DNA from 3 places in the Ensifer sp. Root954 genome. Region 1 is predicted to be linked to each of the others. Evidence: riboswitches for the same ligand, from Rfam matches in the RefSeq annotation. Region 1 holds a riboswitch; each other region holds the start of a gene.
The links. A riboswitch is a leader RNA that binds a small molecule or an ion and turns the genes downstream of it on or off. The one in region 1 is predicted to bind cobalamin.

Region 1 (3,213 bases):
CTGTTAACGCAAACCGTCGCTTGTCGTTGCACGATCACCGACAAGCTCTATGATGGAGGCGAAACAGGAATGCCGCTGGCAGCAACCCGCAGAAGGTCGGCGCCGACCTGGCAACAGGAAGAGACTTTCGCCCGTGTTCACGCGCATGAAACACGTCGCTGCGGCCCTTGTGCCTCTGGTTCTGATCGGTGCCGGTCCGTCACTGGCATCGACGGCCTGCGACCGACTGAACGCGCGGCTCGCGCAACTGCCTGACTACGTCGCCAGCAATGCCGATGCGCGCGACTACGCAAGCGCGATCTCGCGGCAGAATATCGAGCTGCGGCGGGCAAAGAACGACCGCCGCCGCGCGGGTTGCAGTGGCGGCAACGCCATTGGCTTCGACGGCGGCGACCCCGACACTTGCTACGGCCTCAACAGCCTGATCGCCGAGATGGAAGACAATCTGCGCATGCTGAAGTCCGAGCGCGAGCAGATCGTCGCCGGCGGCAGCGACGACAGCCGGCGCCGCATCCTCGCCGCGCTGGAGATCAACGGTTGCTATGGCGACCGCGAGGAGTTCGCAAGCGTGGAACCGGACGTGCCGGAAAGCCACCGCAACATCGTTGCCGACCTGCCGCCGGAAGACGCCTACGGCCCGATGCTCGGCCGAGGCGAAGACGGCTACGCGCCGCAGGAGCGCTACTATAGCGGCACGCTCAGAACCATGTGCGTGCGCACCTGCGACGGCGCCTTTTTCCCGGTTTCTTCAGATGCGACGCCGGCCGATTTCCCGCGCGACGAGCAGGCCTGTCGGGCGCGCTGCCCGGGGGCTGAGACCGAGCTCTATTTTCACGACCTCAACACGGAAGAGAGCGACAAGATGGTCTCGGCCGTGACCGGCCGTCCCTATACCGAAATGCCCAACGCCTTTGCCTATCGCACCCGCGCTGTCGGAAAACCCGGCCAGTGCGGCTGCCAGATACCCCAGACCGCCTCGACCACACCGAAGGCAAACGGAACGAAGATCGGTGACGACCAGTCGTCGATCATCGTCATCGAGACCAAGAAGCCGGAAGCGGCGAGCAATACCGCCAAGGCGCCGGCCGAAGAGCGGCCTTACGATCCGTCGAAGAACAAGGTTCGCGTCGTCGGCCCGACCTACCTGCCGCAGGAAGAAACCGCCATCGACCTCAAGCATCCGAAGGGACCGGCCTATCAGCCGGTCCAGAATTGATCGGACGAGGCCTTACGCCTTCTCCTTGCTGCGTCCCCATCCGTCTTCGAAAACCAGCTCGTCGAGCGGCAGGCGCTGGCGCCAGCCCTTCACGGCGAGTTCCGGCTGCTGATAGAGGCGATCGACATAGCCGAGGCAGAGCCAGGCAACGATCTCGATATGATCTGGGATGCCGAGAATCGCCTTGATCTCGGCCTCGTGGAAAATGCTCACCCAGCCGACGCCCACCCCTTCGGCCCGCGCCGCAAGCCAGAGGTTTTGCACGGCGCAGACGGTGGAATAGACGTCCATCTGCGGATTGTGGGTGCGCCCGAGTACGACGGCACCGCCGCGCGTGCGGTCGCAGGTGACACAGATGCTGAGCGGCGCCTTGCGGATGCCTTCCAGCTTCAGCGCACGGTACTTGGCCTGTTGTTCCGCCTCGAACATCAGCGCGGCCTCGTCATTGGCGCGGCGAAACGCATGCCAGACGCGCTCACGCGTTTCTTCCGCCCGCACCAGCACGAAGTTCCACGGCTGCATGAAGCCCACGGACGGGGCGCTGTGCGCAGCGGCCAGCAGGCGCAAGATCAGATCATCCGGCAATGGCGCGGGCAGGAATTCATCGCGCACGTCGCGACGTGTCTCGATGGCACGGTAGACGGCCTCCCGCTCTGGCAACGAAAAGGCGCCGGCAGCCGCAAGGCCGCCCTTCGGTTCAGTCAGCATCGTTCGATCCCCAACAATGCGAAAACCTCCCGCCGTCCACGCGGGGTTCGGTCTATCTCGCCAGGCCGGTCTTCTGACTTCGGTTCAACCGATCACCTCGCCTTCCCAGATCGCTTGAAGATCCAGTGGCAAAACCTTGAATCAATTCAAGGCTCTCTTAGACGCGATCGTCCCCGTCACAGCGTTGGGCACGTTCCGGAATGACACCGGATTCCCGATTCTCCCGCTTTCGCGGGCACCTGACGACGGCACTAAGTGCACAGCCGTTTGAGAAAGACAAGCGGCGCCAACCCGGCCGGGACATGGCACGCCACTTTCCGCCGGCTACTGTCGAGCTTAGTCGTTTACCTCCACCTCAAAGCGGAGCGACCGGATGTGGCGAACCGTCATAGGCGCCCCAGACCGACTGATCGAAGCAAATCACCGATCCGGTCATCAGCCCGGACTCGGCCGACGACAGATAGGCGCAGGCCCGCGCCACTTCGGCCGGATCGACGAGCCGACCGAAAGGCTGGCCGGCCGCCGCCTTTTCGAGCCAATCGGCCGCCGCGCCATGAAACTCGCGCTGGATGCGGTCTTCGCCTTCGGACGCCATCCAGCCGATATTCAGCCCGTTGACGCGAATGCGGTTGCGAAGAAGCGCATAAGCCGTGTTTTTGGTCAGCGTTTCGAGGGCGCCTTTCGACGAACAATAGACGGCAATGAACGGCTGGCCGGCCATCGCCGACATAGAGCCGATGTTGACGATCGTGCCCTCGGTCTTCTCCCGCCGCATGATCTTCACCGCCTCCTGCATCAGGAAGAACGGCGCGCGCACATTGATCGCGAACATGCGGTCGAAGAGTTCGGGCGTGGTGTCGAGGATCGTGCCACGGTCGGTGATAGCTGCGGCGTTGACCAGCGCATCGACCCGGCCGAATTCCGCGTCGCAAGCGGCGACCACCTTGCGGGCGTCCTCTACTTTTTCAAGATCGGCCTCGACATAGACAACTTTCGCACCGCTTGACTTGCCGATCTGCTCGGCCTTCGCCCGCCCCTTGGCGGCGTTGCGGCCGCAGATGACGATGCCTTCAGCGCCGCGCTCGGCGAAAAGGCCAGCAATCGTCGCGCCCAGTCCCTGCGTACCACCGGTGACGATGGCGATCTTGCCTTGCAATTGTCCACTCATCGAATTCCTCCCTCGGAAATGATCGTTTGAAACGGCTGCGGCTCCCGGCTAAAACACACCGGGAGCCTGTCAAATTGTAACTCGCTCGTCAGCTCAGCTTGCGCTTCGCCTGCGCCTCCAG
Region 2 (3,213 bases), on a different contig from region 1:
TGCCGAAACGCCGGACTCTCAGAACGTCCGCGGGCTCCTTGAGCTGGTGCTTTTCCAGGAAGGATGGCGTGCAGACAGGCACGTAATCGAGCGGAAACAAGGGAAAGACATCGTTGCCCGGCCAGTCGCCGGCGCCGCTGCGCACCGCGAGATCGATGGCGTCACGTTTGAAATCGACCAACTCGGTCGACATGTGCACCCTGATGCTGATGTTGGGATGCGCGGTCTGAAACGACGCGAGGCGCTGACCGAGCCAGCTCGACACGACGGTTGGCAGCACCGAGATGTGCAGGTGATGCTCGGTCTTGTCGGCGATCTCCGAGAAGGCCGCCCCCAAGAGATCGATCGCTTCGGTCACCTTCGGCGCTAGCTGCCGCCCGGCGCCGGTCAATCGCACCTCGCGCGGAAGCCGAACGAACAGCGGCGCGCCGATGCGATCTTCCAACAGCCGGATCTGATAGCTGACGGCCGCCTGCGTCATGCCGAGCTCTTCGGCGGCGCGGGTGAAACTCAGGTGCCTGGCGGCGGCCTCAAAGGCGCGCACCGCACTCATGGGAGGAATCTTGCTCATGGAACTGAGATAAGCATTCTTTATGCCAGCATGCGAGAAATCGCTTTGCGCGAAACGGCAAAAACCCTCACTTTTTTCGCGAACACACGCCCTTGAAAGAAGTGAGGATAGCAATGCTTAGCGCAGTGCGATCAACGATTTACCATGTCCTGAACTGGGCCGATAAGACCCTCAACCCTCCGGTTGCCATCGACACGTTCAACGAGTTCCAACTCCGGGATATCGGCCTGACGCGAGATCAAGAGCATATCCGCGCGCGCGTTGGCGACGCGGCGGATCCGTGGCAGTGGCCGGAGGAGGACGCTTCGACCAAACCGCAACCGTCCCGTGAGCGGAAAGCAATGGAAAGACCTCGTCCTGCCATTGTCTCGCCGCGGGCGGCGGCGGGAGAGAATAAAGACATAAGCATTTCTTTATGCGATTGACGAAAAACTCGGAACAGGGCATTGTCGCCCCATCGTGGTTCTTCGCCCGCCTTTGGAGGGACGGAGCTAAGAGGGAATTCGGTGCGGCGCCAGACAAGCGCCCATGCCGGAGCTGCCCCCGCAACTGTAAGCGGAGAGCGGCCGTTCGAAGATGTCACTGAGGGAGACGCCTCGGGAAGACGGAACGGTCCGCGACGACCCGCAAGCCAGGAGACCTGCCGCGATGAACAACGTCCACGGGCGGGGTGTCCGATGAGGCGCGTTGAGGACGCGGGATCGCTCTCGCGCCGCGGCTGCGTCGCATTCAAGCCTTGCCCATAACCTTCGGGGTAAGGAAATGACCATCAAGACTGCCAATCTCGGTTTCCCGCGCATCGGCCGCCGTCGCGAATTGAAATTCGCGCTCGAACGCTATTGGGCCGGAAAGGCCAGCCGCGGCGAACTTCTCGATACCGGAGCCAAGCTCCGCGCTGAAAACTGGGCCGCGCAGAAAACGCGCGGCATCGACATCATCCCCTCCAACGACTTCTCCTTCTACGACCACGTGCTCGATGCCGCCGTGCTTGTCGGCGCAATCCCGCCGGCCTATGGCTGGACGGGCGGCCCGGTCGATCTCGACACCTATTTTGCCATGGCGCGCGGCTCGGCCGGAACGCCCTGCGCCGCCGGCTGCACCCATTCGGGAAGCAGCAGCGGCACTCCCGCGCTCGAAATGACAAAGTGGTTCGACACCAACTATCACTACATGGTGCCCGAGTTCGACAGGGATCAGCGCTTCGAGCTCACCCACAATCGGCCGCTGGAAGCCTTCCAGGAAGCTCAAGCCCTCGGCTATCGCACACGCCCGGTGCTCATCGGCCCGGTGACACTGCTGAAGCTCGGCAAATCGAAGGGCGGCGACTTCGATCCGGTCGATCTGATCGAACGGCTCCTGCCCGTTTACGTGAGGGTCCTGGCGGAGCTTGCTGACGCCGGCGCCGATTGGGTCCAGATCGACGAGCCTTGCCTGGCGCTCGATCTCGCGGACAAGGATCGTCGCGCCCTCGACCTCGCCTATCGCACGTTCGACACCGACGTGCCCGGACTCAAGATCATGCTGGCGACCTATTTCGGCTCGATCGGCGACAACACGGCAACGGCGTTGGCGCTGCCGGTCGATGGACTGCATGTCGATCTCGTGCGCGCGCCGCAGCAGATCGACACGCTCATCCAATCGGCTCCGGCGGACCGGGTCCTATCGCTCGGGGTCATCGACGGCCGCAACATCTGGCGGACCGATCTGGCCAACCTGTTCCGCCGGCTGCAGCCTCTGACTTCGACCCACGGCCGCGACCGCATCGAGCTCGCACCTTCATGCTCACTCCTGCACGTGCCGATCGATCTCGAGCTGGAGCGTGCGCTTGATCCGGAACTTTCCTCCTGGCTCGCCTTCGGTACGCAGAAACTCGACGAACTCAGCCTGCTTGCCAGCGCCTTCGAGCCGGGGCTTGCCATTTCCGAGCACGTTTTCGCCGCCTCGATCGCGTCCGCCCAGGCGAGGCTCACCTCACTCAGGATCCATGATCCTTTGGTCGCCGGGCGCTTGAAAGCGCTGACGGATGCGGACAGCAAGCGGCAGTCCCCGTTCGCGGGTCGCCGGGCACTGCAGGCGAAGAAGCTGTCATTGCCGCTCTTCCCGACAACGACGATCGGATCCTTCCCACAGACATCGGAGGTTCGGCAGGCCCGTTCACTGCATGCGAAGGGCGAACTCAGCTATGTCGACTACACCGCCTATCTTCGCCGAGAGACCGAACTGGCGGTGCGCTGGCAGGAAGAGGTCGGCATCGACGTACTCGTTCACGGCGAGTTCGAGCGCAACGACATGGTGCAATATTTTGGCGAGCAGCTCTCGGGCTACGCCTTCACCCAGAGCGGCTGGGTGCAGAGCTACGGATCGCGCTGCGTGCGTCCGCCTGTTATCTTCGGCGACGTTTCGCGACCAAACCCGATGACGGTCGAGTGGGCGACCTTCGCGCAGTCGCTGACCGATCGCCCGGTCAAGGGCATGCTGACAGGTCCGGTCACCATGCTGCTATGGTCCTTCGTTCGTGACGACCTGCCACGTTCCGTGGTGTGCCGGCAGATCGCACTAGCACTGCGCGATGAAGTCTCGGATCTCGAGGCCGCCGGCATCGCCATCATCCAGATCGACGAACCAGCACTGCGCGAAGGCCT
Region 3 (3,213 bases), on a different contig from region 1:
TCGGCGCCTTCACCGACGAGGCCTATCCGAACGAGATCGGCCCGGGCGTCTACGACATCCATTCACCACGCGTGCCCGGCGTCGAGGAAATGGTGCATCTCATCGAAAAAGCGACCGAGGGCCTCACGCCGGACCAGATCTGGGTCAATCCCGATTGCGGACTGAAGACCAGGCGCTGGGAAGAGACGCGGCCGGCGCTCGTTAACATGGTCGCCGCCGCCCGCTCGCTTCGAGCGGCTTTTGCCGCCGATACGCGCGAAGCCGTCAAAGCATGACGGGGCAGCACGAAGTCACGACGGCGCCGGGGGAAACCCCGGCGCCACAAACCCTGATCGACATCGTTTTTCCAGGCGATACCAATCACCATGGCACGCTCTTTGGTGGCGCCGCCCTCGCGTCGATGGACCGGATCGCTTTCATCGTCGCCACCCGTCACGGGCGCGTTCCCTTCGTCACCGCATCCTGCGACCGCATCGATTTTCGTGCGCCTGCGCGCATCGGTCAGATCGTCTGCTTCAGCGGCCGTCCGGTTCGTGTCGGGCGCCGCTCGATGGTGGTCGAGGTCGAGATGATCGCGGAAGATATCGCCACCGGCAGCCGCGCCCTTTGCAGCAGGGGCACCTTCACCATGGTCGCGATGCCCCGTGCCGATGAAACGGATTGGACGCTGCCGCAGCTCGATGTGGCAACGGACACGCCCGAAGAGGCGGGCACCCTACGCATGGTCGACATCGTCTTTCCCGGCCAGGCCAACAGCTTTGGCGCCATATTCGGTGGCAACGCCCTCGTGCATATGACGAAGGCCGCATTCGTCGTCGCGACGCGCCGGAGCCGCCGGGCGACCGTCCTTGCCTCCTGCACCGGTATGGACTTCAAGCACCGGATCATGATCGGTTCGATCATCGAACCCATCGCCCGCATTGTGCGGACGGGTCGCAGTTCAGCCACCGTCGAGGTCGAACTCTGGTCGGAAGAGCTCCTCACCGGTCTGCGACAGCGGACTGTTACCGGAACTTTCGCTATGGTCGCCGTCGACGGGGACAACCGGCCCGTGGCCGCTTTCGCTGCTTGATGGAATGGGGCGTCCGCACCAGGGGCGCCCTATCCACAACCTTGGTGCCAACCGGCTGTTTACTCCCCGTTATCCACACTGCAAAAGAAACCACCCTCCTACCCCCGCCGTCCACATACGGAACCTATTGACGCAGATTTGCGATGAACTACCATATCTAGTGTTCGAGGTTCTTCCGATTCGCAAGGATTGGGAGCTAAGACGGGAATACGGTGCGCCGGCGGGTTTCCGCTGAGGCTATGCCGTAGCTGCCCCCGCAACTGTAGACGGCGAGCGACTGTCCGGATTTGGACCACTGAGGCATGAGGCCTCGGGAAGGTCGGGATGGAAGCTTTGACCCGTAAGCCAGGAGACCTGCCTCGATCACCAAACGTCCACGGGCGGGGTGTCCGGAGGGGTTGAGTGCGTGGCAGGATGAGCCTGCCCGATCGTCTCGACGTCTCCCCGGCAGCCTGTCGAAAGCTTCGGGGTGAAGTCATGCCAGTTTCTTCCAGTTCAGATCCACCTTCTGCGGACGGGTGCGCGTTGTTGCGCGCCTGATTGAAAGGCCGCGCCTTGAAAACCCGCATCCGCGGAATTCCTGAGCGCCCGACCAAAACGAGCCGGCCCGGTTGCGTAACCGACCTTGGGCCAGCTTGACGACGTCAACTCCGGTCGAGTCGACCGGGGAGCGATGTTTCGTGTCCAATCGCCAACACCACGGTTCGCGTTCGCGCGATCCGACGACTTTTTGCGCCCATTTGCCAGACCCTCACGAGGAACCCATGTCGATCACCGTCTACAGCAAACCAGCCTGCGTCCAATGCACCGCCACAACCCGTGCGCTCGACCGCCAAGGCATCGATTATCGCATCGTCGATATCTCCGAGGATTCCGATGCATTCGCGCTGGTGCAGGGTCTTGGCTATCGGCAGGTCCCGGTCGTCGTCGCCGGCGAGCGGCATTGGGCGGGTTTCCGCCCGGACATGATCAGCGCGCTTTCCTGAAGGACGCGGGCGATGGGCCTGATCGTCTATTTTTCCAGTCGCTCGGAAAACACCCATCGCTTCGTCGAAAAGCTCGGCCTTCGCGCCGCCCGCATACCGCTCAGGGAAGGTATGGACGCACTTACGGTCGCAGAGCCCTATGTGCTGATCGTGCCGACCTATTGCGGCGACGATGGCCGCGGGGCGGTGCCGAAGCAGGTCATCCGCTTCTTGAACGACGCGGGCAACCGCTCTCACATCCGCGGCGTGATCGCAGCGGGCAACAGCAATTTCGGCGCGACCTACGGGATCGCCGGCGACGTGATCTCGGCCAAGTGCCGGGTACCCTATCTCTACCGGTTCGAGCTGCTCGGGACCGACGAGGACGTCGCCAATGTCAAAAACGGGATGGAACGATTTTGGACGTCACGACACTCGAACGCCCCTTGAAGGCGACGGAAGCAGCGCTCGACTATCATGCGCTGAACGCAATGCTGAACCTCTATGACGAAGAGGGACGGATCCAGCTCGACAAGGACCGGCAGGCGGCGAAACAGTACTTCCTCCAGCACGTCAACCAGAACACGGTGTTCTTCCATAACCTCCGGGAAAAACTCGATTATCTGGTGACCGAGGGCTATTACGAGCAGGAAGTGCTGGACCAGTATTCCTTCAACTTCGTGCGCGATCTCTACGATCATGCCTATTCAAAGAAGTTCCGCTTTCCGACCTTCCTCGGGGCGTTCAAATACTACACGTCCTATACGCTGAAGACCTTCGACGGAAAGCGCTACCTGGAACGCTACGAAGACCGTGTCTGCATGGTGGCGATGGCCTTGGCGCGCGGCAACGAGGGGCTTGCCCGCGATCTCGTCGACGAGATCATCTCCGGCCGCTTCCAGCCGGCAACGCCGACTTTCCTCAACGCCGGCAAGAAGAGCCGCGGCGAGCTCGTCTCCTGCTTTCTGCTCCGGATCGAGGACAACATGGAGAGTATCGGCCGCGCCATCAATTCGGCGCTGCAGCTTTCCAAGCGCGGTGGCGGCGTGGCGCTGTCGCTCACCAACATCCGCGAGATGGGCGCGCCGATCAAGCAGATCGAGAACCAGTCATCCGGCGTTATCCCGGTCATGAAGCTGCTCGAAGACAGTTTCTCTTACGCCAACCAACTCGGCG

Region 2: another riboswitch for cobalamin. It lies ahead of metE (5-methyltetrahydropteroyltriglutamate--homocysteine S-methyltransferase); the one in region 1 lies ahead of bluB (5,6-dimethylbenzimidazole synthase).
Region 3: another riboswitch for cobalamin. It lies ahead of nrdH (glutaredoxin-like protein NrdH); the one in region 1 lies ahead of bluB (5,6-dimethylbenzimidazole synthase).

Annotation. Positions count from the first base shown of each region.
Region 1 covers NZ_LMJM01000027.1:246,841-250,053, reverse strand. The annotation lists gene ASE71_RS23105 (DUF2865 domain-containing protein) at 146-1,216, shown strand; gene bluB (5,6-dimethylbenzimidazole synthase) at 1,229-1,924, opposite strand; cobalamin riboswitch at 1,970-2,182, opposite strand; gene ASE71_RS23095 (SDR family oxidoreductase) at 2,280-3,092, opposite strand; gene ASE71_RS23090 (phytanoyl-CoA dioxygenase family protein) at 3,181-3,213, opposite strand, start outside.
Region 2 covers NZ_LMJM01000001.1:181,052-184,264, forward strand. The annotation lists gene ASE71_RS00715 (LysR substrate-binding domain-containing protein) at 1-553, opposite strand, end outside; gene ASE71_RS00720 (hypothetical protein) at 685-996, shown strand; cobalamin riboswitch at 1,015-1,234, shown strand; gene metE (5-methyltetrahydropteroyltriglutamate--homocysteine S-methyltransferase) at 1,334-3,213, shown strand, end outside.
Region 3 covers NZ_LMJM01000001.1:184,465-187,677, forward strand. The annotation lists gene metE (5-methyltetrahydropteroyltriglutamate--homocysteine S-methyltransferase) at 1-275, shown strand, start outside; gene ASE71_RS00730 (acyl-CoA thioesterase) at 272-1,072, shown strand; cobalamin riboswitch at 1,223-1,449, shown strand; gene nrdH (glutaredoxin-like protein NrdH) at 1,837-2,058, shown strand; gene nrdI (class Ib ribonucleoside-diphosphate reductase assembly flavoprotein NrdI) at 2,071-2,487, shown strand; gene nrdE (class 1b ribonucleoside-diphosphate reductase subunit alpha) at 2,457-3,213, shown strand, end outside.